One region of the Agrobacterium sp. 5Ca39 genome, then DNA from elsewhere that is predicted to be linked to it. Evidence: riboswitches for the same ligand, from Rfam matches in the RefSeq annotation. Region 1 holds a riboswitch; each other region holds the start of a gene.

Region 1 (7,524 bases):
GGGCGTGAAGTTCCTTGAACGTGGCTTCGGGATCGAGATCCTTGAAGAGATCAGGGTGCAGCCACTTGGCGATTTCCTGAATGGCCACGAACTGATAGGGATTGTTATAGAACTGGTGCCAGATGGCGTGGACATTGCCGTCCTTCACGGCCTGGACGCCTGTGAAAGCCGGGCGTTTGGTCAGGTTTTCCAGCTTGCGACGGGCCTCCTTCACATCCGCGCCGTAACCGACGCCGACCCAGTTGCCGCCGGGGACATAACCGTTCCAGTTGCCGCCGGTGATGATGATCTGCTCCGGGTTGGAAGCGATGATCTGCTCAGGATTGACGGTGCCGAAGGTGCCCGGAATAATATCCTTGGCCATGTTGATGCCGCCCGCCAGCTCCACCATCTTGCCAAAATTCTCGTTGCCGAAAGACATGCAGCAATCGTCGGAGTAACCGCCGGCACGCTCCATGAACACAACAGGTTTCTTCGGATTTGCCTTTTCAAGCGTGTCCGTTACCTTCGCGATGGATTCCGCCCGGAACGTGATGAAGTCTTCCGCGATTTTTTCCTTGCCGATCAGCTTGCCCATCAGACGCATGCTCGGCTCGGTGTTTTCCATCGGCTTTTCGCGGAAGTCGACATAGACCAGCGGAATGCCGACCTTTGCGAGCTTTTCGATGTAACCTGCCTCTTCGGTCGCCGTCTTCGCGTCGATGTTCATCAGAATGACGTCGGGCTTCAGGGCAACGGCCTGCTCGACATCGAAGGTGCCATCCTTCATGCCGCCGAAAGTCGGCAGCTTGGCGATATCGGGGTATTTGGCGAGATAGGCGTCGTAGGTTTCCGGATCGGCCTTCGACAGATCGTCACGCCAGCCGACCACGTGCTGGAAAGGGTTTTCCTTGTCGAGCGCCGCCAGGAAGTAAATTTGCCGGCCTTCGCCGAGAATGACGTGCGAAACGGGAACGTTGACTTCGACATCCCGGCCGGTCACATCCTTGACGGTGACCTTTTCGGCCAATGCCGGCCATGCGGCAGATACGAGAAGGCCAAGGGCAAATGCCGCAGATTTGGCTGAGATGCGCATCGGATATTGCTCTCCAGTGTTAACTGGCGCGGCTGTATTATTTTCTGACTGTACTAGTCAACATTTATGTTTTAGAGCCATTCTTAACTGACCGGTACATGAGCTGAAGACCAATGATCGACACCATAGAATATGGCAAAAACGACAGCCTGAGAGACGAAATCAAAGCCTACTGGTCCGGCCGCGCCGCGACTTTCGACCTGTCCCCCGGCCATGAAATTTTCTCCGAAGAGGAGCGAGAGGCGTGGCACGCGCTGATCTTGAAACATCTTGGTCCGGGTGAGGGGCGCAGCGCGCTCGATCTTGCCAGCGGCACCGGCGTCATCTCTCACCTCATGGACGATCTGGGATTTCAGGTTACCGGCATGGACTGGTCCGAAACAATGCTGGCGCTTGCCCGTGAAAAAGCAAAAAGCCGTGGGCGTAGCATCCGTTTCTTCGTCGGCGATGCCGAAAACACGATGGAGCCGGATGAGAGCGCCGATGTCATCATCACCCGCCATCTGGTCTGGACGCTGGTCGATCCACGGGCAAGTTTCGCGGAGTGGTTCCGAGTGCTGAAACCGGGTGGACGCCTGCTGATCGTGGATGGCGATTTCGTCAATACTAGCTGGCGCGAAAAACTGGTAAAGAAACTTGCGGCAGGTCTCGAAGGCTTGGGATTGGTCAAACAGGATCAGCCGCACAAGCCAGCGGATCCGGAAAATACCTTCACCAGCATCCTGTCGCGTGTCTATTTTTCAAACGGTGCGAGAGCCGGCGAAGTTGCAGCGCTTCTGCGACAGACGGGTTTCGAACCTGTTGCAATCGATCAGGAACTCCAGGCCATTCACCGCGCCCAGGCGAAAAATTTCAGCCTGCTGAAAGGTATACTCCGGGGACTGCAGCATCGTTATGCAGTCTGCGCGGTGAAGCCGGGCATCACAGGCAAAACCTGAGGCTCCGTCTGTGTCCTCAGGCCAGATTGTGAGATCCAGAGCGTCAAGTCCCTGACCGTAGAAGACTGTCTTCTGATGACCAATGCGCAACGGTGACTGGGGGGCGGATCATTCCCTGCCCTGTTGCACGGACTGACCGGCACCTCATTTTTCCGCGCGCTCGAAAAGTTCCTCGAAGCGCGGTTTTGCCCGAGCTGGCATATCGACCGTCCGGTAGCTCTGCGGCAGGGTCGCATCGCCGACCTTGATCAGCATGACCATGCCCATGCCATAATGCGGTGAACATTTGATACCGTAGAAACCCGGCTTGTCGAAACCGGTCTCGAATTCATCATTGATCCGGCTTTTGAAACCTTCCACACCTTCAGGAACCATCCCCTCAACGGTCGCGGCATTGTGACTCTTGTGGGTCGGCACGAAGCGTACGCGATCACCGGCGGTGATCTCCAGAAAATCGGGCTCGAACACCATTGGGCCCTTCTCGCCCCTATTCAGCATTTTCACCTCGAAGGTTTCTGCCGAGGCATGTGCGGATAAACCCGACCCCATGAGGAGGGCAACGCCTGCAACTCTTGCAAGCCTCAGCAATTTCATCATGCCATGACCTTTCTTGCATGATCGGCCCGTCCGTGGGCCGGCAGAAAACGAATGTGCGAAAAGCCGCTTCCATCAACCGTCGCAACGCATTCCACTCCGAAGACGGACGCTATCGTTGCCGGCGTCAGGACTTCGCGCGGCGCGCCGATGGCGATCATCTCACCGCGATGCATAATGGCGACGCGGTCGCAAAACATGGCGGCGTGATTGAGATCATGAAGGGCCGCCACAACGGTCAATCCCTGCCGGCGCACCAGATCGAGCAAGCCGATCTGGTGGCCGATGTCGAGGTGATTGGTAGGCTCGTCCAGCAGCAGAATATTGGGCTCCTGCGCCAATGCGCGGGCGATATGCAGTCGCTGGCGCTCACCACCGGAAAGGTGGTGCCAGCTGCGCTCCGCCTTGTCGGCCATGTCGACATTATCGAGCGCGGCCTCGACGATCGCGTCGTCATGCGAAGACCACGCCGAAAGTGGACCGAGATAGGGCGTGCGCCCCAATTCCACCGCCTGTCGTGCCGTGATGCGCTCGGTGGTTTCGGCCTGCTGCTCCACAAAAGCCAGCCGGCGAGCGAGTTCACGCCGTCCGAGGGAGGCGAGCGGATCGCCGCCGAGCATGACGTGACCCTGGCGCGGCTTGCGGATGCCGGCCAGCATGGAGAGCAGCGTGCTTTTACCGGACCCATTCGGGCCGATTATGCCGAGAAACTCTCCGGAGCCGACATCGAGCGAGACACCGCGTACGATGTCGATATTGCCTGCGCGAAATTTCAGGTCATGAGCGGATAGCTTCACGAACGTCCCCTCTTCTGTCCGAGGATGAAGGCGAAGGCGGGCGCGCCGACGAGCGCGGTGATAACGCCGATGGGCAGCACCTGCCCGGGAATGACGATGCGGGAGAGAATATCGGCGATGATCATGAATACCGCACCGGTCAATGCTGTCACCGGCAGCAGCAGCCCATGGCGGACGCCGACGAAGATGCGTGCCGCGTGGGGAATGACGAGGCCGACAAAGCCGATGGACCCGACCAGCGAGACCATCACCGCCGTCATGATCGCCGAAACCGAGATCAGTACTGCATAGGTCCGCCGCACCGGAATGCCGAGCGAGGCGGCCGCCTGCCCGCCGAAGGCGAAAGCATCAAGCGCCCGGGCGTGCCAGAGGCAAACCGCAAGACCGGCAACACTGACCGGCAGGGCCAGCCACACATCCGGCCAGCGCACGCCCGAGAGGTTCCCCAGCAGCCAGAACATGATACCGCGCGCCTGTTCGGCATTGGCGGATTTGGTGACGATGAAGGACGTCATGGCATTGAACAGTTGCGAACCGGCCACCCCGGCCAGGATGATGGCACTGTTGCCGTGCCCTGCACGCACCGCCAGAAGACTGACAAGCGAGAATGCGACGAAGGCACCGATCAGTGCCCCCGCCGGCATTGTCAGAAAGCCCGCCCCAAAGCCGAGAAGGGCCACGCCCACCGCTCCGGTGGAGGCCCCCGCGGAAATACCGAGAATATAGGGGTCGGCAAGCGGGTTGCGCAGCAGCGATTGCAGAACCGCGCCGGCAAGCGCCAGCGAAGCCCCGCAGCAGGCGGCCACGACGGCGCGGCTGAGACGATAGCTCCACACAATTCCCTCATCCAGCGGCTCCAGCGGATAACCGGCGTCAAACACCCGGTTGGCGATGGTTTTCGCCACCACATCGAATGGAATGGCGGTTTCGCCGATGGCCGCCCCGGCCATCAGCGCGCCGAGCAGCAGGGCGAGCGCGGCAAAAACCAGCCCTCCTCTGCCGAGATGGATTGAAAACCCGCTCACTTGGCGAGACCGGCAGCCGAAATTGCCTCAGCCAGCGTTTCAATGCCTTCGATCGTCCGGATGGTCGGGTTCATCGCCTGGGCATCCATCTCGAAGACGTGACCTTCCTTGACAGCTGGCATGATGCTGGCCACGGGATCGGTGGCGAGGAATTTCTGCTTGACGGCGATGTCGTCAGCCGGGAAACGGCGGCGGTCCATCTTTCCGGCCACAATCACCGAAGGATTGGTCTTGGCGATGGTTTCCCAACCGACCGTTGGCCATTCTTCGTCGCTCTCGATCACATTCTTCAGGCCGAGCGCCGACATGATGTAGCCGGGCGCGCCATTGCGGCCCGCCACATAGGGATCGATATCCAGTTCCGCGCTGGAGAACCAGAACACGGCGGAAAGCTTGCCGTTTGCGGAAGCAATCTTCGCGCGGGCAGCCTCTTCCCTTTTCTTGAGATCATTGACCACTTCTTCGCCGCGATCCTGGACGTTGAAAATCTGCGCAAGGTCGCGGATTTCCTGATAGATCAAATCCATTGTGAAGCCGGTCTTGCGCACGCCGTCGCCGCCCCCGGAATTGTCCTTGCCCACGCAATCTGCCGGCGAGGTGTAAACAGGAATGCCGAGTTCGGCGAATTGCGCCGGCGTACCGACAACGCCCTCGGGGCCGATCTGCCACTGGAACTGTGTTGTGACGAGGTCCGGCCTCTTTCCGACGACGGCCTCGAAGCTTGGATCATTGTCGGCCAGACGCTCCACCCTGGAATTGGCCTGCTCATAGCCCGCAAGGACCGGGCCGATCCACAGGGCCGTGCCAACGACCTTGTCGGCCAGCCCGAGCAGATAAAGAACCTCAGTCGTGCTCTGGCCGACGGAGACGGCGCGGGCGGGCGGCTGCTTGAAAGTGATGTCGTGACCGCAGCTTTTGATTGTCAAGGGATATACCGTTTCCGCAGCATTGGCGGTGGCGGCGGGCAGAACTGCAAGCGTAGCAGCGAGAAAGCCGGCGCGGACCGGCAGGCGTCCAGAATGAAACATGTGTTCTCCAATCGAAATGAAATCGCTTGTTCCAGAGCAGCGGCGTCAGAGCGCGCAGCAACCACGGAACGTCTTGTACGGAGAACGGTAACAGGACGCAAACCAAATGTTATGAAATAACATTACAATCTCCTCTTCCGGGCTTCCCCGCCCGTAACGATGGTTTATATTTTGACGGCAGGTCTCCTGACTCACGGATTTGCGCCTTTCATCTGCCTTCCCGCATTCCGGAGAATGCAGTGGCATGACGCCATCTGCGTCACGAGGATGAGCGGCAATCCGCTTACAGTTGCGGGGGCAGCCACGGCATTGGGCGATAATCATCACCCGCACCGTGTTCCCTATTAATCCCTTCGCCTTTCGGCTGCAGGAACCGTCGCTTTCTCACATAAGGGTCAAGGGGCAGTGCGTCAATCATCAAAGCATGTTTCTAGCGCAGCGGAACGCATCGCGTCGGGCGACGCCCGAAACAGGACCACCACATAATCAGTCGAATTGAGGCGGTTCAAAACTGCGCTTCAGCACAGCGATGGACCCGCAAGGGCGAAAATCCTCGCCGGACCCGAACCCGCAGGCTGCGGCGCCTGTTTCGACATGGTGGTAAGAGTTTCGATCACGACCAGGCCGGATTGCGTCAGAAAATCGGTCAATACGCTCTGGTCTTGCACGGCATCCAGACGGACGAGCTGATCGTCCAGATCGGCAAAATGCCGACTCACCAGCGCGACCGCATCTTTCTCCTCAACTGCGACGACCGGACCGACGATGTGACCTCGCCCGGCCGCCCGCCGCAGCGCGAAAGCCACCAGACGATCGACCTCGAAAAGGCCATAGCCAGTATTGTCGCGCAGAAGACGTTGCAGCACGCCCCGCCTCGATACGCCCAAAGCCACCCGGTCAATCGTCACGACCGCCGACAAATGATCTTCCGAGAGGGGCTCGATCCGTTGCTTTCTGCCAAGCCCCGGTGTCTGCACGGGGGAGCGCGCCCTGCCCCTGAACAACTGCACCTTTTCCGCATCTCCGGAAAAGCCGAGCCCTGCAAAAAGACGACGTGACACGCCCGTGGCGTTCAGCCGCAAGACGGTTGCCGGGTATTTTGCCAGAAGCTGCCGCACCAGCCAGGGCGCCACGCCACGCCCCTGCAGACGTGGCGATACGATGACCATGCCGAGCGTCGCGAAACCCTGATCATAGGGAAAGAGCATCGCTGTCGCGACAACACGGTCGATCTCGTCCAGCGCAGCGAGACCGACACCGCATTGCCTCAGGAAACACCATTCATTGGCGTGATAGCGCCATCCGACCGCCATGGAGAGGGCGTGCAGACGATCTGCCTCCACATCGGCAATATCCACGGTCCGCAACTCGAAACTATCGACTTTGAGCAGCTCCATCGCAAACGGCTCTCACTCCCTCCAGCGCGGGGAACCAGCGTTCCCGGCGTCCAAGCCATGACGTCCGAGGATAACGAGCCATGCCAGCACGAATTTTCTGAAAGCACTGGAAGGACACAACAATCTACCGAAATACCTCGCTTTTCAGCAGATAAACGCCTTCGGCCGTTCTAAGCTTTTGCAATGAGCAATGCGGCCATCATAACGGGCCAATGGGGACGACCATGAACGCAATCGAAATCCTTGAGCGTCTCGTCGCCTTTCCGTCAGTGGTGGGAACGGCCAATGGCGACATTGCCGGATGGATTGCCGAATATTTGGAAAGCCATGGCGCAAGAGTATCCGTGATTCCGGGGCCGGAGGGAGACCGCGCCAATCTCTTCGCCACCTTCGGACCGGCCGATCGGGCCGGTTACATTCTGTCCGGCCACATGGATGTGGTACCCGCCGGAGAACCGGAATGGTCTTCCGATCCTTTCCGGCTGAGAACGGAAAACGACAGGCTTTACGGACGCGGGACGACCGACATGAAAGGTTTTCTGGCAACCGTCCTCGCCGCAGCCCCTGCCTATTCGCGCATGACGCTTCAGCGCCCCGTGCATATCGCCTTTTCCTACGACGAGGAGGCAGGTTGCCGCGGTGTTCCCCATCTCATCGCGCGCCTGCCGGA
Region 2 (7,524 bases), on a different replicon from region 1:
CTGGTTGTTTTTGTCGGGCTGACGGTGATCCTTGCATGGTTTGCGCAATCTGTTCTGCTTTTCCTGCCCTTCGGACTTCTGGCGGTCGCCATCCTCGGTGCTTCGCTTCCGGCACAGAAAAGTCTGGAACAGCATGTGGAGGCGGTTGCGACTGCGCTGGAGCGTGAAGGAGTTGAGGGTGGCCGCAAGGCTGTCTCGATGATCGTCGGCCGCGACCCGCAAAAGCTGGATGAGGCGGCGATCTGCCGGGCGGCGATCGAAAGTCTCGCCGAGAACTTTTCCGATGGCATCGTCGCCCCTGCCGTCTGGATGGGGCTTCTGGGCCTGCCAGGTGGCGCGGCTTATAAGGCGGTCAATACGGCCGACAGCATGATCGGTCATCGTTCGCCTCGCCATGAAGCGTTCGGCTGGGCTTCGGCCCGGCTTGACGATCTCATCAATCTGCCCGCTTCGAGATTGAGCGGCAGCCTGTTTGTGGTCGCCGCATTTTTTGTCGAGGGCGCGTCGCCAAAAGCGGCCATTGCCGCGATCCGTCGCGATGCGCGCCACCACCGCTCTCCCAATGCGGGCTGGCCGGAAGCGGCGCTGGCCGGCGCGCTGGGTTTTGCGCTTGCCGGACCGCGTTCTTACGGCGGACAGATGATCGAAGCGCGTTTCATGGGGGACGGCGGAAGGTCTGCGCTGGTCGCCGGCGATATTCGCACGGCGTTGCGGCTGGCACGGATTGCGGACCTGTTGCTGATCGGCCTATTCGGGCTTCTGGCGATCCTTATCGCGCTATAGCCAGCAGCCCGTCGAGATCGAGGTGCTGTTCCATATGCGCAGCCAGACGGTCGAGAACCGCATCCACCTGCGCATCATAGTTCAGGTCGGTGCCGCACCCGCCGAGACGCTCCAACCATGCGCCGCGCTGGCTATCATGAGCAAAAAGGCCGTGAATATAGGTGCCGAAGACACGGCCGTCGGGTGAGATGCTTCCATCGTAATGCCCGTCGATCGTCGAAAACACCAGATTGCCTGCTGCTCCCGTGGTTTTCCCCACATGCATTTCGTAGCCGGATAAACCAACACCATCAAAGCTCACGCCTTGAACGGAAACGAGTCGCTTGTCACCCGTCAAAACCGTGTCGACATCAAGCAGGCCGAGCCCGTCCACAGTCGCAGGTGATCCCTCGATACCGTCAGGATCCGCAACGGTTTTTCCGAGCATCTGGTAGCCACCGCAAAGGCCGAGAACGTAGCCGCCGCGGCGCACATGCGCCTTTATGTCGATGTCCAGACCCGCATCTTTCAGCACGGCGAGATCGGCAATGGTGGATTTTGAACCGCACAGCAAAACCAGCCGGCAATCGGCGGGAATGGTCTCGCCCGGCCGCACGCGGATCAGTTCCACGTCCGGCTCCATGTCCAGAGGGTCGAGATCATCGAAATTGGAAATGTGCGGCAGGATCGGCACGGCGATGCGGATCTTTGCGCCGGGTTTTCGCTCAGCCGGGCCGGAAAGACCGAGCGCGTCCTCAGCCGGCAGTTTCGTGGCATCGGAGAAATGCGGCAGAAGGCCTATCGAGGCCCAGCCTGTCCTTTTCTGAATTATCCGCATGCCGTCCGAAAACAACGCGGGATCACCGCGAAAGCGGTTGACGATGAAACCTTCGATCATCGCCGCATCGTCAGGTTCGAGTACGACTTTGGTACCGACAAGGCTGGCGATGACGCCGCCGCGGTCAATATCGCCGATGAGGATCACAGGCGCGTCAGCCGCTCTCGCAAACCCCATATTGGCGATATCATTGGCACGCAGATTGATTTCGGATGCGCTGCCCGCCCCCTCCACCAGCACCAGATCGGCCTGTTGTTTCAGGCGGTTGAAGCTATCCAGCACGCGCGGCATCAACCCGGCTTTCAGGTGCTGGTAATCGGCTGCCCTGGCATTGCCGGCGATTTTGCCCTGAACCACCACCTGTGCCCCGGTCTCGCTCTGCGGTTTCAGAAGAACCGGATTCATGTGGACAGAGAGGGGTACGCCAGCGGCCCGCGCCTGCAGCGCCTGTGCTCGGCCGATCTCGCCGCCGTCGGCGGTAACGGCCGCATTATTCGACATGTTCTGTGGTTTGAACGGCATGACGGACAGGCCGCGCCTGACGAAGGCGCGGGCTAGACCGGCCACCATCAGCGATTTGCCGACATCCGAGCCGGTTCCCTGAAACATCAGAACCCGTGCGGCCATGTCAGAATTCTATCCCTGGCTGTGCTTTCACGCCCGCCTTGAAATGATGTTTTACCAGCGTCATCTCCGTCACCATGTCGGCGGCGTCGATCAGCGGTTGCTTGGCATTGCGGCCGGTGACGATGATGTGCAGATCGGGCCGACGGCTGGCCAGCGTCGTCACGACCTCGTCAAGCGGCAGGTAATCATAACGCAATGCGATATTCAGTTCGTCGAGTATCAGCAGGCCGATCGTCTGGTCAGCCATCAGTGTCACGGCTTCTTCCCACGCCTTCGCGGCAGCGGCAACATCGCGCTTCAGATCCTGCGTATCCCAGGTGAAGCCTTCACCCATGGTACGCCACACCACCTTGTCACCGAACAGAGCCAGCGCCTGCTGTTCGCCGGTCGACCATGCACCCTTGATGAATTGCACGACGCCGACCCTGCGCCCGATGCCGAGCATACGCAACGCAAGGCCGAAGGCGGCCGTGGACTTGCCCTTGCCGGGGCCGGTATTGATCATCAGCAGACCTTTTTCGATGGTCTTTGCCGCGACTTCGGCATCCTGCACCGTCTTGCGGTTGACCATTTTCTGCCGATGGCGCTCGGCTTCGTTGTCGCTGATGTCGCGTGTCATCGCATATTCCTTCTTCACTCCAGCAGCCGGGAACTTATCCCTGCCCTTCGGAGCGGCGACTATACCCAATTTGCCGCACCCGGCAATGCGCGAGCCACAGGGGGGCGGCATTGACCCCAAAGCCCGTTCGGCCTAAGGGTAAGGAACTGACGGTCTTTCCCCGGCAACGGGAAAAGCTAAGAGGGAACACGGTTCCACCCTGAAACGGGTCATTCCGTGGCTGCCCCCGCAACTGTAAGCGGCAAGCCCGCACCGTAAAGCCACTGGACCAGAGAGACGGTTCGGGAAGGCGGTGTCCGGGCGCTCATCGAGCCGCAAGCCAGGAGACCTGCCGCTTCAGGAAAAACGTCTACCGGGCGGGGTGCTCCGGTCAGTCGATAACGTCGAACAGCCGGTCTGTGCCTGTGCGCATACCGTTTTCGATATCCGCACCCCGAAGAATTTGACTTGGCGCGGGAACGATACGGTTTGGATATTTCAGCGACATCTTCATTTGCTGGTGGAAACGCGCAGGATGAAACGGCGTCCGGTGTGGTCGTTTTCGTTTGCCGAAGCTGTCGCGACGAAGCTGATCCCAGCGCCGAGCCACGTGCCGGTTCACGTCTTGCCGAGGCCGTCACCGCAGAGGCGGAAGCGTCCGGCATCGCGGTCCGTTCCGTCAATTGTCTCGCCAACTGCAAACGTGGCCTCAGTGCCGTGCTGCGCAGCGCCAATGGCTGGTCCTATGTGTTTGGTGGGCTGACACCCGACGATGCAGGGGACCTGCTGACCGGCGCGCGGCTTCTTTCTGCGTCTTCAGATGGCCTGATGCCCTGGCGCGGCCGCCCCGAACCATTAAAGCGCGGCATGGTGGCGCGCATTCCCCCATTCGATTTTACCGAGGAGAGATCATGAGCAACCATCTGGACCGCGTTCCCTGCACCATCGTCACCGGTTTTCTAGGGGCGGGAAAAACGACGCTGTTGCGGGGTCTTCTGGAAAAGCTGGACGGCAAGCGGCTCGCAATCATCGTCAATGAATTCGGCGATATCGGTATCGACGGCGAAATCCTGAAAGGCTGCGGCATTGAAAGCTGCCCCGAAGAAAACATCGTCGAACTGGCCAACGGCTGTATCTGCTGCACGGTGGCTGACGATTTCCAGCCCGCGATCGAACAAATTCTCAGCCGCCAGACGAAGGTGGAGCATATCCTGATCGAGACCTCTGGTCTTGCCCTGCCTAAGCCGCTGGTCCAGGCTTTCCAATGGCCGGCCATCAAGAGCCGCGTGACCGTGGACGCCGTCGTGGCCGTGGTGGATGGCGCCGCCCTTGCTGAAGGAAAGGTCGCGCACGACATGGAGGCGCTCGCTGCTCAGAGGGCCAATGACGAGGCGCTTGATCACGATGATCCGGTTGAGGAAGTTTTCGAGGACCAGGTCGCCTGCGCCGATCTCATCGTTCTCACGAAGGCCGATCTCCTTGATGAAGCCGGCCTCGACAAGGCGAGGGCGCATGTGCTCGAACATCTGCCGAAGGCCGCGAAGATCGTTGTGGCCTCCAATGGCGCCATCGACCCCGCCGTGCTGATCGGTCTTGGTCTTGCCGTTGAAGAGGATATCGAAAACCGCCGCACCCACCATGACGGTGAACTCGACCATGAACACGACGATTTCGACAGCTTCGTCATCGACCTGCCGGCTGTGGCCGATCCGGAAGCACTGGCGGCGCGCATTGCCGAAACGGCTGCGGCTGAAAACGTCCTGCGCATCAAGGGCTTTGTCGAAGTTTCCGCCAAGCCCATGCGTCTGCAGGTGCAGGCGGTCGGAAGCCGGGTCAATCATTATTACGACCGCCCCTGGGCAGCGGGCGAGCAGCGCCGCAGCCGACTGGTCATTATCGGCGAAAAGGGCATCAATCGCGAAAAGATCGAACAGATGCTGGCCGCCTGACGATGCATATTCTTGCCACCACATCCTCGTCTCTCGACGATCTGATCGAGCCGGTTGACCTCAACCAGCCTCGATCGGATGTGGTGATGCTGTCGTTTTCGACAAGCGATCTTGCCGGGCTTGAGCAGGCGTGGCGACAGGCGGACAGTGTGCTCCCCAGCCTGTCCGCCGCAAACCTCGCCGAGCTTCGCCATCCCATGTCGGTTGACCTGTGGATCGAAAAGACGGCGGAGCATGCCACGGTCATCCTTGTCCGAATCCTCGGTGGAGCGGAACGCTGGCGTTATGGAGTCGATCAGCTTTCCAGCATGGCGCGCCGACGTGGGATAAAGCTTCTGCTTCTGCCCGGCGAATGCAGTGAAAGGGACGAAAAGCTCGAAGCGGCGTCGACCGTGGACACACACATCCTGGCATCCGTCCTTTCCTTTTTCCGCGAAGGCGGAAGAGATAATATGGGTCGTCTTGCCGGTGGCCTCGCCGCTCTGGCAAGAGATGACGCATGGCCGATGATAGAAGCTGAACCATTGCCGAAAGCCGGCTTTTATCGGCCGGGGGTGGGGGTGTTAGGGAAAATGGAGGCCTGCTCTGGCTTCCCGGCTGCCGCGCCCGTTCTGCCTATTGTCTTTTATCGCTCCATGTTGCTGGCTGCGGATGCAGCGCCGGTGGATGCGCTCTTTCACGCGCTTTGCGAGCGCGGTTTCTCCCCGGTGCCGATTTTTGTCAGCGGCCTGAAGGATGGCGATGCCCTTCGCTTTCTCGAAAAGGCGCTGAGAGATATTCAGCCCGCTGCCATCCTTGCTGCGACGGCCTTTGCCAGTCAGAGCGATGCCGATGGCCATACGCTGTTCGATCGGCTTGGCGTTCCCGTTTTCCAGGTCGCCATGGCGACGACCCGCCGCGACGGCTGGGCGGCGAATGCGCGTGGACTAAACCCGTCCGATCTAGCCATGCATATTGTGCTGCCTGAACTGGATGGCCGGATTTTCGCAGGCGTGATTTCATTCAAACAGCCTTGGACCGATGGCGGTATCAGTCTCGTAAACATGCCGGAGGCGGATCGTGTCGAACAGGTGGCAAGCCGCATCGCGGCCTTCCTGCGTCTGAAAAATACCTCGCCGGAGGAGCGGCGCATTGTCGTTCTGATGCCGGATTATCCGGGTGCAGCCCCGGGGCGAACCGGTTACGCCGTTGGTCTGGATGTGCCGCAAAGCGTGCTCGAAATGCTGCGAGATCTTGCAGATGCCGGCTATTGCGTCGAAGATATTCCCGAAACGGCAAGGGCGCTGCTCGGTCGCCTTGAGCAGCAGGAAGCGACGATCGATCTTGCCGATTATCGAGGTTTTCTTTCGGGTTTGCCTGACGATGCCGCGGCCTCCTTGAGTGCGACATGGGGAGCTGCGGAAAGTGATGAAGCTTTCGCCGATGGCGGGTTTCGTTTTCGCGTCGCGCGTTTCGGCCAGGTCTTCGTGGCGCTTGCGCCGGACAGGGGGCGCAATGAGGACCGCCGGGTTGACTATCACGATCCCGCCCTGCCACCGCGCCACGCGCTTGTTGCCTTCGGCGCATGGATGCAGCGCGTGGCATCCGCCCATGCCATCGTGCATGTGGGCGCGCACGGTACGCTGGAATGGCTGCCCGGCAAGACAGTGGCGCTTTCCCGCAAGTGCTTTCCGGAAATTGTCACTGGTCCGCTGCCGGTGATTTATCCGTTTATCGTTTCCAATCCCGGTGAGGCGGCGGTGGCGAAACGGCGTATTGCAGCCGTCACCATCGGCCATATTCCGCCGGTGCTGGTTAATGCCGGGCTTTCGCCGGAACAACTGGCGCTTGAACAGCTGGTCGACGAATATGCGCAGGCCGATGGGCTCGATCGGCGCCGGCGCGACCGGCTGGCGAAGCTGATCATTGAAAAAGCGCAGGAAACCGGGCTTGCAACCGAGGCCGGCGTGAATACGAAAGACGATGCCGACGCCGCCCTCTCACGCATCGACGCCTTTCTCTGTGATCTCAAGGATTTTGCGATCAAGGACGGCCAACACATTTTCGGCCGCTGCGCCGAAGGTGAGGCTGATCCTCTGAGACTTCAAAGCGCCCGGGCCGAGAAGGCGGCCTTGCTTGCCGCACTCGATGGCCGGCACGTTCCTCCCGGTCCTTCCGGCGCACCGGCACGGGGCCGGGTCGATGTACTTCCCACGGGCCGCAATCTTTATGCAGCGGATCCGCGCACGATGCCGACGCCCACCGCTTTTGAACTAGGGCGCATGGCCGGCGAAGAGGTGCTCCGTCATCATCTGCAGAGCCACGGGGATTGGCCGAAACATCTGGTGTTCGATCTCTGGGGAAGTGCCAGTCTTCGCAACGGCGGCGAGGATGTGGCGCAGGCGCTGCACCTGATGGGAGCGCGGCCGATTTACGACGCCGGCACCGGCCGCGTGACCGGCATCGAGGTGCTGCCGCCGGCCAGCCTCGGCCGTCCACGCGTTGATGTCACGTTCCGCATTTCCGGTCTGTTCCGGGATATGTTTCCTGCGCTGATCGCGCTTCTCGATGCTGCCGCCAAGGCCGTGGCGCGGCGTGAAGAAGCGCCGGGCGACAATCCGCTTGCGGAAGAGGCGGCTCTGCTCGGTCATATACCACCGCGGATTTTCGGCTCTGCGCCCGGCACCTATGGTGCCGGTATTGAGGAGAAGCTCGCCAGCGGCAAATGGGACGAACGCGAGGAGCTGGGTAAAGCCTACTTAGATGCGGCA
Region 3 (7,524 bases), on a different replicon from region 1:
TCGCTCGGCCTCAGGCTTATCGGGACAGACCCGCAATGGACCTATTTGTTGATCGGCGTCCTCATCATCTTGGCTGTCGCAATCGACCAGTGGATCAGAAAGGTAGCAGGCTGATGACAAAAGAACCCATTCTCACAGCACGCAATCTCGTTAAGCGCTATGGCCGTGTAACGGCCCTGGATCACGCCGATTTCGATCTCTATCCGGGCGAAATCCTGGCCGTGATCGGCGACAACGGCGCCGGAAAATCCTCTCTCATCAAGGCGATTTCAGGCGCGGTTACGCCCGATGAGGGGGAAATCCGGCTGGAGGGCCAGCCTGTGCAGTTCCGTTCGCCGATTGAGGCGCGCAAGGCGGGTATTGAAACCGTCTATCAAAACCTGGCCTTGTCTCCTGCACTTTCCATAGCCGACAATATGTTTCTTGGCCGGGAAATCCGTAAGCCCGGCATACAGGGCAGCCTCTTCCGCGCGCTGGATCGTCCGGCCATGGAAAAATTCGCCCGCGAAAAACTGTCGGAACTCGGCCTGATGACGATCCAGAACATCAATCAGGCGGTGGAAACCCTCTCGGGCGGTCAGCGCCAGGGCGTCGCCGTGGCACGTGCAGCCGCCTTCGGTTCCAAGGTCGTGATCCTCGACGAACCGACTGCCGCGCTTGGGGTCAAGGAAAGCCGCCGTGTCCTGGAACTTATTCTCGACGTGCGTTCCCGCGGCCTGCCGATCGTTCTGATTTCGCATAACATGCCGCATGTTTTCGAGGTTGCCGACCGCATCCATATCCATCGGCTTGGCAAGCGCCTGTGCGTCATTAATCCGAAGGACTATTCCATGTCGGATGCCGTCGCCTTCATGACCGGCGCCAAGGAAGCACCGAAGGAAACGCTTGCCGCATGACGCTGAAGCTTGAGACGATCGTCGAAGAGGTTCTTCAGCGGGCAGAAGGCCACTCCCGTTTCATCGTCGCGATTGCCGGTCCCCCTGGGGCCGGCAAATCCACGTTGGCGGATGCTCTTTGCGACGCCTTGCGCGCACGGGGCGAAACGGCCGCCATTCTGCCCATGGACGGCTTCCATATGGACAATGGCATCCTCGAAGAGCGAGGACTGCTGCCAAGGAAGGGTGCGCCGGAAACATTCGATGTGCGTGGCTTCCTCGATATCGTCTCCGCCGTTCGCAAGGGCGGGCAGGAGGTGCTTGTCCCGGTGTTTGATCGCTCCCGTGAAATCGCCATTGCGTCTGCCCGTGCGATTGCTCCGGAAACACGCTTCATCCTCGCCGAGGGCAATTATCTGCTGCTGAACGAAGCGCCCTGGACAAACCTTTCCGGAAGCTTTGATCTCACTATCTTCGTGGGTCCGTCCGTCGCGGTGCTGGAAGAGAGGCTGCGAAACAGATGGCTGGGTTATGGTCTCGATGCAGCTCAGATCCACGCCAAGCTTTTCGCAAACGATCTTCCCAACGGGAAGAGGGTGATCGAAAACGCCCGTCCCGCCGATATCCATATCGATATCTGGGAATAGATTAAGATCTTCATCTCCCGCGCGGTGTGTCCGGCCTGCCGTTAAGTCATTGTTGACCATGCGTTGAATCTTTTTGATCCACAGGGCGGGGCTTTTGTGTGTCTATTTATTGACGAGAAAATTTCCTCATATACTATATGTGGTGTTCGAGGTTCTTCCGATTCGCAAGGATTGGGAGCTAAGACGGGAATTCGGTGCGTGACGCCATCGTGGTGAAGCAAGGCCGAAACTGCCCCCGCAACTGTAAGCGGCGAGCATCGTTCCGATTTGAGTCACTGGAGCTGAGCGCTCCGGGAAGGCCGGAATAGATGTTGTGACCCGCAAGTCAGGAGACCTGCCTTGAGCGCAAACGTCCACGGGCGGGGTGTCCGGAGGAAGGTGTAGACGCAGATGATTTGCGTGCGCCCTTTTCTGCCCCCTCCAGAACAAGCTTCGGGGTGAAGTCATGCCAGTGCATATTTTTGAGTTGCTACGCTCGTCTGCGTAGGGAGTGATTTTTCTGCGGCTTTCAGCAGTTCCAGGAGAACCCAGTCGGATTTCCCAAGGAAACTCCGAGAGAGCACGCCCCACCTGAATGACAAAACCACCGCCGCCCGATTGCGATTGCAATCGGCAACGCTTTGCCGCGTCCAAAATGGCTTCGAAAGGGAAATTATGACCATCACCGTTTACAGCAAACCCGCCTGCGTCCAGTGCACCGCCACCTATCGCGCACTCGACCGCATAGGCGTTCCCTATGAGATCGTCGATATTTCCGAAGATGCTGACGCTCTCGATCATGTCCGTGGTCTCGGTTACATGCAGGTTCCGGTGGTGGTTGCCGGTGAACGCCATTGGGCGGGGTTCCGGCCGGACATGATCGGCTCGATCGGCTGAGGCGGCAGGCGATGGGTCTGATCGTCTATTATTCCAGTCGTTCCGAAAACACCCATCGTTTCCTTCTGAAACTGGGGCGGCGGTTGCTTCGCCTGCCGCTCGGCGCTGAGGATGACGTGCCTCAGGTGTCGGAACCCTATGTGCTCGTCACGCCCACCTATGGCGGCGGCGGCACCAAGGGTGCCGTGCCGAAGCCGGTCATCCGGTTTTTAAACGAGCCCTCCAACCGCAATCTCATTCGCGGCGTCATCGCGGCGGGAAACACCAATTTTGGCGCAGCTTTCGCATCCGCCGGAGATATCGTCTCGCGCAAATGCGCAGTGCCGTTTCTCTATCGCTTCGAGCTTCTCGGCACTGAGGAGGATGTCGCCAACGTCAAACATGGATTGGAACGATTTTGGACACGCTGACCGCTAGCGCGCTGCGCAAGGACACCAAACAGCCAACAGCCGCAAGCCAGACGCCGCTCGATGCAGGCCTGGACTACCACGCGCTGAACGCGATGTTGAACCTTTATGACGAGAACGGAAAAATCCAGCTCGACAAGGATCGTCTTGCTGCCCGTCAATATTTCCTCCAGCACGTCAACCAGAACACGGTGTTTTTCCATAACCTCAGGGAAAAGCTCGATTATCTGGTAGCGGAGGGCTACTACGAACAGGAGGTGCTGGACCAGTATTCCTTCAATTTCGTTCGTGACCTCTATGACGAGGCCTATGCCCGGAAGTTTCGCTTTCCGACCTTCCTCGGTGCGTTCAAATATTACACCTCCTACACGCTGAAGACTTTCGACGGAAAACGTTATCTGGAGCGTTACGAGGATCGCGTCTGCATGGTGGCGCTTTCCCTTGCGCGCGGTGATGAGCAGCTGGCACGCAATCTGGTCGACGAGATCATTTCCGGCCGCTTCCAGCCGGCGACCCCGACGTTCCTGAACGCGGGCAAGAAGAGCCGCGGCGAGCTGGTCTCCTGTTTCCTGCTGCGCGTGGAAGACAATATGGAAAGCATCGGCCGCTCCATCAATTCGGCGCTGCAGCTCTCCAAGCGTGGTGGCGGCGTTGCCCTTTCACTGACCAATATTCGCGAGGCTGGCGCGCCGATCAAACAGATCGAAAACCAGTCCTCCGGTGTCATACCCGTGATGAAGCTACTGGAAGATTCGTTTTCCTATGCCAACCAGCTCGGCGCCCGCCAGGGCGCGGGTGCTGTCTATCTGCATGCCCACCACCCCGACATCATGCGTTTCCTCGATACCAAGCGTGAAAACGCCGACGAAAAAATCCGCATCAAGACCCTGTCGCTCGGCGTTGTCATCCCCGACATCACCTTCGAGCTCGCCCGCAACAACGAGGATATGTATCTGTTCTCCCCCTATGATGTGGAGCGGGTCTACGGCGTGCCCTTCACCGAAATCTCGGTGACGGAAAAATACCACGAGATGGTCGCCGACAGCCGCATCCGCAAGAAGAAGATCAAGGCGCGCGAATTCTTCCAGGTGATCGCCGAAATCCAGTTCGAGAGCGGTTATCCCTACATCATGTTTGAGGATACGGTGAACCGCGCCAATCCGATTGCCGGTCGCATCAGCATGAGCAATCTCTGCTCGGAAATCCTGCAGGTCAGCGAAGCGAGCGCGTTCAACGCCGATCTCTCCTATAGTCACATGGGCAAGGATATTTCCTGCAATCTCGGTTCATTGAATATCGCCGCGGCAATGGATTCGGCCGATTTCGGGAAGACCATTGAAACCTCCATCAGGGCACTGACGGCGGTGTCGGACATGAGCCATATCTCCTCCGTTCCGTCTGTTGAAAAGGGAAATGACGAAAGCCATGCCATCGGGCTCGGTCAGATGAACCTGCACGGTTATCTGGCGCGCGAGCGCATCTTTTATGGCTCGGAGGAAGGCATAGATTTCACCAATATCTATTTCTACACCGTGACGTATCACGCTATCCGCGCCAGCAACCGGCTGGCGGTGGAAAGAGGCCAGAGCTTCAAGGGCTTTGAAAACTCCCAATATGCCTCGGGCGAATATTTCGACAAATATACCGACCGGGAATGGTTGCCCGCGACGGAAAAGGTCCGCGACTTGTTCGAAAAGGCCGGTATCGCCATTCCGACGCAGGAAGACTGGAAGGTCTTGAAGCAGGAGGTCATGGCATCAGGCCTCTATAACCAGAACCTTCAGGCCGTGCCGCCGACAGGCTCGATCTCCTATATCAACCACTCCACATCCTCCATTCATCCGATCGTCTCGAAGATCGAAATCCGTAAAGAGGGCAAGATCGGCCGAGTTTATTACCCGGCTTCTTATCTCTCGAACGACAATCTCGAGTATTACCAGGATGCCTATGAGATTGGCCCTGAAAAGATCATTGATACCTACGCGGCGGCTACCCAGCATGTCGATCAGGGCCTGTCTCTGACGCTGTTCTTCCGTGATACGGCCACGACCCGCGACATCAACCGGGCACAGATTTATGCCTGGAAGAATGGCATCAAGACCATCTACTACATCCGTTTGCGCCAGATGGCGCTGGAAGGCACGCAGGTTCAGGGCTGCGTTTCCTGCACGCTCTGATTTGAGGGAAAAGTCCATGAACATCGCCGTAAAACCCGTGTCCCGCATCCGCGCGGTCAACTGGAACCGCATCGAGGACGACAAGGACCTGGAAGTCTGGAACCGCCTGACCTCGAATTTCTGGCTTCCGGAAAAAGTGCCGCTTTCCAACGACATCCCCTCCTGGGGAACACTGAGGCCCGAGGAGCAGAAACTGACGATCCGTGTCTTCACCGGCCTGACATTGCTGGACACAATCCAGAACGGCGTCGGCGCGGTGCGCCTGATGGCAGATTCGGCAACACCGCATGAGGAGGCGGTTCTCTCAAACATTTCATTCATGGAAGCGGTGCACGCCCGTTCCTATTCATCGATCTTCTCGACGCTCTGCCTCACGCCTGACGTCGATGATGCCTATCGCTGGTCGGAGGAAAACGAGTTCCTGCAGCGCAAATCCGCACTCATCATGCGGGAGTATGACAGCGGCGATCCGCTGAAGAAAAAGATCGCCAGCGTCTTTCTGGAAAGCTTCCTGTTCTATTCCGGCTTCTACCTGCCGATGTTCTGGTCAAGCCGCGCCAAGCTTACCAACACGGCGGACCTGATCCGCCTCATCATCCGCGACGAGGCCGTGCACGGCTATTATATCGGCTACAAGTTCCAAAGGGCGGTAGACCGCCTTAATGAAAACGAAAGGCAGGAGATCAAGGATTTCGCCTTCGACCTGCTTCTTGAGCTTTACGATAACGAGGCAAAATATACCGAGGACCTCTATGACGGCGTCGGCCTGACCGAGGACGTCAAGCAGTTCCTGCACTACAACGCCAATAAGGCCCTGATGAATCTGGGTTACGAGGCACTGTTTCCCGCCGAGGCTTGCCGGGTCAATCCGGCGATCCTTTCAGCGCTCTCGCCCAACGCGGATGAGAACCACGACTTCTTCTCCGGCTCCGGCTCGTCCTACGTCATCGGCAAGGCGGTCGCGACCGAGGACGAAGACTGGGACTTCTGAAACCTTTGGGTAACCCGCAGTATTTTTACTGCGGGTTCACCACCTGGCTGGCAAGCCGGAAGGGGCTCGATACGGTCGCGCCGATAGCATCGAACACGAAAGCGCCCGCACGGCCGATGCCGTTTTGTCCATTGCCGTTGCGGCTTGCCTCCAGCTGCGGCACGAGTGACGCCAAAGCAGCATAGCGGTCGTGGTTGAGCGGGTCCGACGCCTTCAGCTTGGAAATATCCACGAACTGAACGCCCTCCTTGAGGGCGGCGTCCTGCACCTTCGGATCCGTGACGTCAAGTGCGCCGATCCGCGTGACGTCTGCGCCCAGTATGGAGGAGGCTTTCAGGGCGCGGTCGTCCTTGGAAACCAGAACGGTGAGCGGCGGGTTGAGCCGGCCAACCACCTCGATCTGTTTGCGGAAGACATCGGCATCGATGTCGGGCGCGGCAAGAACCACCTGCAGCTTGGCAATAACGTCGCTTCGCCCCTCGAAACGCAATTGGCGTAGCGCTTCCATGACCAGCCAGCCGCCCATGCTATGGCCGAAAACGACAATGTTCTTGCGTGGAGAACGGCGTGTGAGGTCTGTCAGCAGATTGGCGAGTGCGTCACGGGAGTAGGTCGCCGATTCCTTGTCGGCAACGTAGCCGGCGACATTCGCCTGCGAGGGCCAGGAAAATACCAGCGGCACACCATCCAGATTGGCATCGGCTGCCATCTGCGCTGCCCGGAAAAGCGCTTCCTGATAGCTGTAATTATAGCCATGCACGAAAAGCGCAATCTGCTTGCCGGAGCGGGTGATATCTCCGAGGTCATCGTTGAAACGAGCCTTGCTCAACATCTGCGCCTGCGTGACGACAAAATCCTTCTTCGCGTCGGGTTTGCCGGTCGACCACTCAATTTTTCCGCTCTTGTGGGTGGGTGGTATCGAAATGTCGAAGCGGGCATAATTCGGTTCGGCCGCTCTGAGCGCACTGAAGCCCTTTTTGGCCTCCTCGCTTCTTTCGCGCGTGCTTGCCACATAGGCGGTCACGATTTTGGCATCCTTCGCCCTGGTGTCGACCGCTTGCAGCACGTCCGCTCCCGGCCGTCCGGCGCAGGAGGAAAGAAGACCGAGCATGATGAAAAGAGGCAGAAGGAGACGCATGGAAGAGTTACCGGTGATAACGAACCGGCTATAAATAGCCGCCCGCTAAAAAAGTTGCCACTACTGAATAATTCGCATGGTTTCGGCGCTAGGCAATAAACATGGGCAAGAGCCGCCTTGCCATCGGGGCAGCTTCGTTTTAGGCCGTAACCATGACGAACAAGGTCTCGCTTTCCCGACTGAAACTCACGGACTTCCGCAACTACGCGGCGGCATCGCTTTCCCTGGATGAACGCCATGTGGTGCTGACCGGCGACAATGGGTCCGGCAAGACCAACCTTCTGGAGGCGGTGTCGTTTCTGTCGCCCGGACGCGGACTTCGCCGCGCGGTCCTGTCCGACGTCACACGCGTGGGTGCGGAAGCCACCGGCTTTTCTATTTTCGCAGATGTCGATGGCATGGATGGCGAGGTC
Region 4 (7,524 bases), on a different replicon from region 1:
CGATTGGCCGAACCCGCCGCCGCGTTTCCGCGCCGGCTTCATCGCGATAGATGATTTCCAGCGTCTCCTCGTCGCGCACCGCACGCCTGACCGTCGAGAGATCAAGTCCTGCCGGTGCCGGCGCGATGCTGCCCCAGGCGTGGAGGGCATTGGCGGAAAGGGTCTTTGACAGCGGTTCGGGCAGAGACGCGGCAATCTTGTCGCTCGCCTTCTTCGCGGCCCGGCGCAATTCCATATCGCCGGTGCGGTCGACCATGGCGAGCGCCAGCACGATTGCCTCGGTTTCCTCGATGGAAAACATCAGTGGCGGCAGGTTGAAACCGGGCCGGAGAATATACCCCACGCCGCGTTCCCCTGCGATGGGCACACGCATGGTCTGAAGCGCTGCCATATCGCGATAGACCGAGCGCACTGTTATCTCCAGCATGTCGGCAATCGTCTGCGCGGTCACCGGGCGGCGCGCCAGCCGCAAAATCTGGATGATCTCGAACAGTCTTGAGGCCTTGCGCATTGCCGTCTTCCCGATGGATTTTCCCACGCAACTGACACAACGCTGTCAGTTGGCGTTCCCTATAAACGGAAAAATACATTGAGAAACATGGGGTTTCTCGAATGCACCTCTATCCGGTATGAAAGATACTGACATGACTTATGCCGAAAATCTCTGGCTTTTCTTTGCTGTCCTGTTCGGCATCATCATCCTGCCGGGCATGGACATGCTCTTTGTGCTGGCAAGCGCGCTGACAGGTGGCAGGAGAACCGGCCTTTCCGCCGCCGTCGGCATGAGCGCCGGCGGCATCGTGCATTCGCTGTATGGCGCGCTGGGCGTCGGCATGCTTGCCGCATGGATGCCGTCGCTGTTCCTGCCGCTGCTTGTCGTCGGCGCGGCTTACATGGTCTGGATCGGAATCGGCCTGGTGCGCAGTGCGATTGTCGTGAACGGCGATGAGGCTGAGGCAAGCGCTTCGGTTAAAAAGGCATTCTGGCGGGCGGTGTTGACCTGCCTGTCAAACCCGAAGGCCTACCTGTTCATGATGGCCGTCTACCCACAGTTTCTCAAACCCGCCTATGGACCGATCTGGATGCAGGGGCTGGTGATGGGTGCGATGGTGGCGGTAACGCAGTTCACCGTTTATGGCGCGCTGGCGCTGACGGCGGATAGAAGCCGCGCATGGCTCGTTTCCTCTCCCGCGGCTACGATCGTCATCGGCCGCATCGCCGGTTTCATGCTGATCGCCGCAGCACTTCTCACATTGTGGGAAGCCTTGTCTTAGGCTTCTGTTTTCACGATGGAATTCACCGCAATGTGACTTCTTTTCGCCATGTGGAAAGGGCATCCTCGCGGCGTTCCATCAAGCGTCCGGCGCCCGCCGGAATCAAGGAGAGAGTGTATGAAACTGAAAACAATCGCAGCGGCCACGCTGTTCGGCTGTCTTTGCGCCGGAGCGGTCTATGCTGCCGGCGAAGTCGAAAAACGTGAAGGCATGATGAAGCAGATCGGTGGCTCCATGGGAGCGCTCGCCGCCATCTCCAAGGGCCAGAAGCCTTTCGACGCCGAAGCCGTCAAGGCCGCCGTGACGACCATCAGCACCAATGCCAAGGCTTTCCCCGACCAGTTCCCCGCCGGCACCGAGACCGGCAGCGCGGCAGCGCCCGCGATCTGGGAAAACTTTGAGGACTTCAAGGCCAAGTCCGCCAAGCTCGGCGCAGATGCGGATAAGATTCTCGCCAATCTCCCCACCGATCAGGCGGGTGTAACCACCGCCATGCAGACGTTGGGCGCCGATTGCGGCACCTGCCACCAGACCTATCGCCTGAAGAAATAATCGAACGAGTTTGAAACGCCGCTCCCGGGCGGCGTTTTTCCGTCACGAAAGACACCTGACGTTGTCAGGGGAGAATGGGGAGAGGGGCATGTCTTCCATTTGGACGAAGCTTGTGGGCGGGATCGTGGTCGCGGCCGTTGCGGGCTACGGGATTTTCGCATGGGTGACCGCGCCGCAGCGCCAGGCGCCCAGCCATTGGGTGAGCCTCGGTGAGCCGGATCTCGCCAATGGCGAGACGCTGTTCTGGGCGGGCGGCTGCGCAAGCTGTCATGCCGCGCCGGATGCTAAGGGTGAAGCGCTGTTGACGCTTTCAGGCGGGCAGGCACTGAAAAGCCCCTTCGGCACCTTTCATGTTCCAAATATTTCGTCTGATCCGCAGCACGGCATCGGCGGCTGGACGCTGGCGGAATTTGGCGATGCCATGACGCGCGGTGTGGGAAAGAACGGCGAACATCTCTATCCCTCCTTCCCCTATGCCTCTTATGCCCGGATGACGCAGAAGGACATCAATGACCTCTTCGGTTATCTGAAGGCCCTGCCGGCGAGCCAGAACGATGCGCCCGACCACGATCTGCCGTTCCCCTTCAACATGCGCATGGCGCTCGGCGGCTGGAAGTTCCTGTATTTCGACCCTTCGGCACCGCCGCGCGTCGAGCTGGCCAATGCCAATGCCGAACTTCTGCGTGGCCAATATCTGGTGGAAGGTCCGGGCCATTGCGGCGAATGCCACACGCCGCGCAATGCGCTCGGTGGCTTCCTGAAGGGCAAGTGGCTGGCCGGCGGCCCCAATCCGGAAGGCGAAGGCCGCATTCCGGACATTACCCCCGGCTCGCAAAGCATCGGAAGCTGGGCCGAGGCCGATATTTCGAGCTATCTCGAAACCGGCTTCACCCCGGAATTCGACAGTGTCGGCGGTTCCATGGTGAAGGTGCAGCAGAACATGGCGCATCTGACAGCCGAGGACCGCGACGCGATCGCCGCCTATCTGAAGGCGATCCCGGCGCGCTGAGGGTCCCGTTGGCATGCGTGCCCATTGACTCCCGTCCCCACGCGGCGGATAACAACCCTGTGATGGTTCCTTCCGGGCGTTCCGGAAGGTGAAAAGGGAACACGATAGGGAGAAATCCTCATTCGTGGCTGCCCCCGCAACTGTGAGCGGAGAGCCTGAAACGAAATGCCACTGGCAGACCCTTCGACCGAACCGGCGTTTCCGGTTGAGGCGAGGTGTTGCCGGGAAGGTGTTTCAGGTTTTGACCCGTAAGCCAGGAGACCTGCCATCACGGAAATGTCCATGCCGGCGGGGTGTCCGGAAGAGCGGAATGTCAGGGTGGCAAGATCGATGCCCCCTGTGTCAGTCTCGTATCCCCGTGGTGAAGTGTATCGCAGGCGGTCGCATGGCTTTGCCGTTCGACCGCATCCAGAGGCGCGGGGTCGCGCCGGAGAGGGGTCACCATGTCCATCCACCAGAATACGGCCAATTCAGCCGTTTCAGCAAAAACGGGCAGCTTCGCGCAATCGCTGACGGCGATCGTGCTTGGCCTGTTCGTTGTCGGTTTTGTCGGTTTCTCGCATGTGGAAGCCGTTCACAATGCCGCCCATGACACGCGTCATGCCAATGCCTTCCCCTGCCATTGAGGGGAATGTCATGTCGTCTTTTCGCAATATCGTCTTTACCGCCGTTCTCGTCGGCATCCTCGGCGGCTTAGCCGTTTCAGCCATGCAGGCTTTCGGCACCACGCCGCTCATCCTTCAGGCAGAGACCTATGAGGGCGCGGGCGGTGAAGCTGCCCACAGCCACGAGGCCACGGCGCCCGGTGCTGTGGTTCCCGCCCACGAGCACAATGAAGAGGCCTGGGCTCCGGCCGATGGTTTCGAACGCACTGCCTATACGGTTGCCGCCAATGTCCTGACCGCGATCGGTTATGCGCTGGTGCTGACCGGACTGATTTCGCTGCGCGGCACCAATGGCGGCTGGCGTGAGGGGCTTTTGTGGGGCGTTGCCGGATTTGCCGCCGTCATGCTCGCCCCGATGATCGGCCTGCCGCCGGAACTGCCGGGCAGCCCCGCCGCAGCACTTGAGGCACGGCAGATCTGGTGGCTCGCAACCGTTGCCGCAACAGCCGGCGGCATCGCGCTGATCGCCTTCCGTCGCGAACCCTGGGCGATCGTCCTGGCGCTGGTGCTGATCGTCGCGCCGCATGTGGTGGGTGCGCCCCTGCCGCCGGAAGGCGAACATGCACTGGCGCCGCTGCCGCTGGAGCGTCAGTTCATCGTCGCCGCTACGGTTACGAGCTTCGTCTTCTGGGCTTTGCTCGGAACATTGAGCACGTTTTTCCTCAACCGCTTCCAGTCGGCCTGAATCATGGAGGACGCAGCGGATTGGAGTGAGGAACTCGATGCGCTGCGTTTTGCAGTTCCCGGTCACGGCGCATACTGCGCCGTGCATCGTCTCGCCTTCAAGGCGGTACTGGGCCCGAGCCCGGCGGATGAGGCGGCTCTTGCCTTTTTCCAACACCATCAGGCCGCCTTTGTGGCGGCGGCACTCGCCAAGATCAAACGTGCAAATTTACCCGCCGGCCGCAGCCTGCATCTGAACAGCCGCGATATTCGCCGGGCGATTGCCGGGGAGGGCGGCGATCACACAGCACGTGTGTGCCGGGTGCTGGATCAGCGATAATCATCGCTGTTCTCACCTCCGTCATCCCGGCCCTGAGCCGAAATCCATCCAGCCCAAGTCCTTGGGCTGAAAGAAGTCATCTCGCCGCGCAGATGCGCGTCGGCTGGATTCCGGCTCAAGGCCGGAATGACGGGGAGTAGGGGAGTGCAAACAACCGAGGCGGCTATGCCTCAGCGATGCTCCGCCGCAAAAACCTGAAGTTCGGCCTCGGCTTCCGGACCAAAGAGGCCGAGGCTTTTCAGAATTTCCACCGCGAAACTGACCGGCGCGCTGCCGGCCGCGGTAATGATCCCGCCATCGTTGACCGCTTTCGGCTGGTCGCGGTAAAGCGTCTCGCCGCTATAGGCCGAATAGGCCCTGTGCGAAGCCAGCGAATTGCCGGTATGGGCAACGGCGTTCAGAACGCCCGTGCCTGCCAGCGCACTTGCCGCCGCGCAGATGCCGGCCACCAGTCGGTTCCTCTCGCGAAACCGGCGCACCAGTTCGCCGAGATCGGCAGCTGTTCCCTTTTCCCAGCTCAGGCCTCCGGGAATGACGAGCGCATCGATGTCAACGGCATCGAGCGCGTCATAGGATGTATCCGGCGTCACCTTCAGCCCGCCCATCGAGGTTACCGGCCGTCCGTCCGGCGTGGCATAGACGATCTCGACACCGAGATAGCTGCGCGCCGCGGCGGCAAGCAGCGCCGGCTCCCAGTCAGCAAAATCCTGGGCGAGCGCAATGGCGATCCGTGTCATGGTCGTCTCCGTGTTTTTTAATCAGGCGATGGACTGCATATAGCGCATGCCGGTCACCGGGCGAGGCGCGAAATCCATGTTTTCGTAGAAACGATGCGCCGCCACATTGCCGGTCGTGGCACTGACGGAAAGATAGTCGCAGCCGAGACGCTTGGCGATATCGCGGGCCCGGGAAACCAGATGCTGGCCGGTGCCATGGCCACGATGGCCGTCGCGCACGAAGAGATGATGGAGTTCGAGCCCGCGGCGGCCCTCTTGCGCCCTGTAGAGCGGCAGAAGCAGGGCGTAACCGATCAACGCGCCATCGGCCTCGGCCACGAGACCGTGCACCCAGGGCAGCGGGCCGAACAGGTCGCGCTCCAGTTTCGCCGGCGTGATCGCCGCCGCATCGCCGTGGTAGGAGGCCAGCAGCGTGATCATCTCGTTGAGTTCGGGCAGATCCGTCTTGCGCGCGCCACGGATGATGACGACGGGCGGTCTTTCCAGTGTCAGGGAGCTATCTTCGGTCATTTTTCGGTCCTTTGGTCTTATCGGTGCCGTCAGGACGTTTGAAAACAACAAAGCCGCCTGACGGCGGCTTGTTGACAATATGATCTGTCGAGCCGCCCTTAGAGGAAGGCCCAAAAATACGAGCAGGAGATGGGTGCGCGTTCGTTGATCATGGAAAATGAAATGCGCCCGAATCCGCCGTCTGTCAAGCGGCTCAATTCGCAAATCGCGCAATTGCCGACAGGATTGCGTCTTCCATGCCCGCATCGCCCGTCGAATGGCCAGCGCCATCGATGGTAACAAGCTCGCTTCCCGGCCACGCCTCGGCAAGTTCGAAAGCGGTGACGGGCGGCCCCTGCAAGTCGCGCATGCCCTGAATGAGTATCCCGGGAATACCGGCGAGGTCTCCGGCATTGCGCAGAAGCGCGCCATCATCCAGCCAGGCCGCATGGTGGAAATAATGGGCGCAGAGGCGGGCGCGGGCGAGAATATACGCGCTGTCGCGCCATTTCTCCGGAAAGGCCGAAATGCCCTCCGCGCTGATCGAGCCCGCCTCCCACAGGTGCCACTCTAAGGCGGCCTTTGCGCGCACGGCGGGATCGGGATCATTCAGAAGCCGGCGATAGGCGCCGACCGGATCTTGCCTGGACATGTCATCGGGGATCGCGGCGATGAAACGCTGCCACTGCTGCGGCAGAAACATTGCCAGCCCCTTGTACAGCCAGTCGATTTCCCTATGCCGGGTGGTGGTGACGCCGGCCAGAACCATGCCGCGAACATGTCCTGTGTGGCGCTGTGCGTAAGTGAGGGCCAGCGTGGAACCCCATGAACTGGCGTAGATCAGCCAGTCTTCCACCGCGAGGGCACAGCGAATGGCCTCAATGTCATCGATCAGATGATGCGTGGTGTTATTCTCAAGGCTATCAGCGGCGTTTGGCGTGCTTTGACCGCAGCCGCGCTGGTCGAACTGGACGATGCGGAAAATGGCAGGATCGAAATAGCGTCGCGCTGTCGATGACAATCCTGAACCAGGCCCTCCATGCAGCAGGATCGCAGGTCGCCCCGCCGGATTGCCGGCAATCGTCACGTGCAGCCGATGGCCCTCGGAAACATCAAGGAAAATCATGTCTGATGGCGTGATTTCAGGGAAGAGCTCGGCCATCTGACGTCCTTTTTTCAGGCGGGCAAGAGGCGATTACCGGGTGCACGTGACATTCGAATGTCAGCCTCTTCTCGGCTCAATGCTCACCCTCGCACATGCCGTGATCGGAAAGCGCGCGGATGACATAACAATCCTCGATGGAATGGCCGTGGCAATGGGAGACGATCCGCTCCAGTTCGTGTTCCAGCTTCTTCAGGCTGGCGATTTTTTCCCGCACATCGGCAAGATGTTCGGCGGCGATGCGGTCTGCACCCTCGCACGGCATTTCCCGGTGCTGGCTGAGTGCGATCAACTCGCGAATGGCGTCTATGTTCAGGCCGAGATCGCGCGCGTGGCGGATGAAGGCCAGCCGTTCGAGATCGGATTTTTCGTAGCGGCGTTGGTTGCCCTCTGAACGATCCGCCTCGCGAATGAGGCCCATCTGCTCGTAATAGCGGATCGTCGGCACCTTGACGCCGGTGCGTTTGGACAGTTCACCGATGGACAGCATGGCTTTCTCCATATCTCCAGTCTCTAGAGATATGGCTTTTCGGCCCGTCGTTCAATGGGGTCAGGCGGCGTCCTCCACGCCGAGTGCCTGGGCAAGCGCCTTCAGAACCTGCGATTCGAGGCTTGCCATATCGGGCTGTGTGG

The links. A riboswitch is a leader RNA that binds a small molecule or an ion and turns the genes downstream of it on or off. The one in region 1 is predicted to bind cobalamin.
Region 2: linked by a shared signal. The riboswitch ahead of ACZ47E_RS12080 (DUF1636 family protein) and the one ahead of ACZ47E_RS16415 (ABC transporter substrate-binding protein) in region 1 are both predicted to bind cobalamin.
Region 3: linked by a shared signal. The riboswitch ahead of nrdH (glutaredoxin-like protein NrdH) and the one ahead of ACZ47E_RS16415 (ABC transporter substrate-binding protein) in region 1 are both predicted to bind cobalamin.
Region 4: linked by a shared signal. The riboswitch ahead of ACZ47E_RS02555 (CbtB domain-containing protein) and the one ahead of ACZ47E_RS16415 (ABC transporter substrate-binding protein) in region 1 are both predicted to bind cobalamin.

What each region holds. Positions count from the first base shown of each region.
Region 1 is NZ_AP026437.1:568,806-576,329, reverse strand. It holds gene ACZ47E_RS16440 (ABC transporter substrate-binding protein) at 1-1,075, opposite strand, end outside; gene ACZ47E_RS16435 (class I SAM-dependent methyltransferase) at 1,189-2,013, shown strand; gene ACZ47E_RS16430 (pseudoazurin) at 2,158-2,610, opposite strand; gene ACZ47E_RS16425 (ABC transporter ATP-binding protein) at 2,607-3,404, opposite strand; gene ACZ47E_RS16420 (FecCD family ABC transporter permease) at 3,401-4,429, opposite strand; gene ACZ47E_RS16415 (ABC transporter substrate-binding protein) at 4,426-5,457, opposite strand; cobalamin riboswitch at 5,617-5,850, opposite strand; gene ACZ47E_RS16410 (GNAT family N-acetyltransferase) at 5,976-6,854, opposite strand; gene argE (acetylornithine deacetylase) at 7,079-7,524, shown strand, end outside.
Region 2 is NZ_AP026436.1:2,459,476-2,466,999, reverse strand. It holds gene cbiB (adenosylcobinamide-phosphate synthase CbiB) at 1-783, shown strand, start outside; gene ACZ47E_RS12090 (cobyric acid synthase) at 770-2,227, opposite strand; gene cobO (cob(I)yrinic acid a,c-diamide adenosyltransferase) at 2,229-2,846, opposite strand; cobalamin riboswitch at 2,980-3,196, shown strand; gene ACZ47E_RS12080 (DUF1636 family protein) at 3,315-3,740, shown strand; gene cobW (cobalamin biosynthesis protein CobW) at 3,737-4,774, shown strand; gene cobN (cobaltochelatase subunit CobN) at 4,777-7,524, shown strand, end outside.
Region 3 is NZ_AP026436.1:2,564,448-2,571,971, forward strand. It holds gene ACZ47E_RS12530 (ABC transporter permease) at 1-114, shown strand, start outside; gene ACZ47E_RS12535 (ATP-binding cassette domain-containing protein) at 114-896, shown strand; gene ACZ47E_RS12540 (nucleoside triphosphate hydrolase) at 893-1,522, shown strand; cobalamin riboswitch at 1,655-1,878, shown strand; gene nrdH (glutaredoxin-like protein NrdH) at 2,177-2,398, shown strand; gene nrdI (class Ib ribonucleoside-diphosphate reductase assembly flavoprotein NrdI) at 2,410-2,808, shown strand; gene nrdE (class 1b ribonucleoside-diphosphate reductase subunit alpha) at 2,796-4,982, shown strand; gene nrdF (class 1b ribonucleoside-diphosphate reductase subunit beta) at 4,999-5,973, shown strand; gene ACZ47E_RS12565 (alpha/beta hydrolase) at 5,999-7,111, opposite strand; gene recF (DNA replication/repair protein RecF) at 7,264-7,524, shown strand, end outside.
Region 4 is NZ_AP026436.1:527,110-534,633, forward strand. It holds gene ACZ47E_RS02535 (helix-turn-helix transcriptional regulator) at 1-511, opposite strand, end outside; gene ACZ47E_RS02540 (LysE family translocator) at 645-1,274, shown strand; gene ACZ47E_RS02545 (c-type cytochrome) at 1,392-1,826, shown strand; gene ACZ47E_RS02550 (c-type cytochrome) at 1,915-2,835, shown strand; cobalamin riboswitch at 2,882-3,119, shown strand; gene ACZ47E_RS02555 (CbtB domain-containing protein) at 3,279-3,461, shown strand; gene ACZ47E_RS02560 (CbtA family protein) at 3,472-4,185, shown strand; gene ACZ47E_RS02565 (hypothetical protein) at 4,189-4,503, shown strand; gene ACZ47E_RS02570 (type 1 glutamine amidotransferase family protein) at 4,674-5,240, opposite strand; gene ACZ47E_RS02575 (GNAT family N-acetyltransferase) at 5,262-5,750, opposite strand; gene pip (prolyl aminopeptidase) at 5,944-6,891, opposite strand; gene ACZ47E_RS02585 (MerR family transcriptional regulator) at 6,968-7,381, opposite strand; gene ACZ47E_RS02590 (hypothetical protein) at 7,442-7,524, opposite strand, start outside.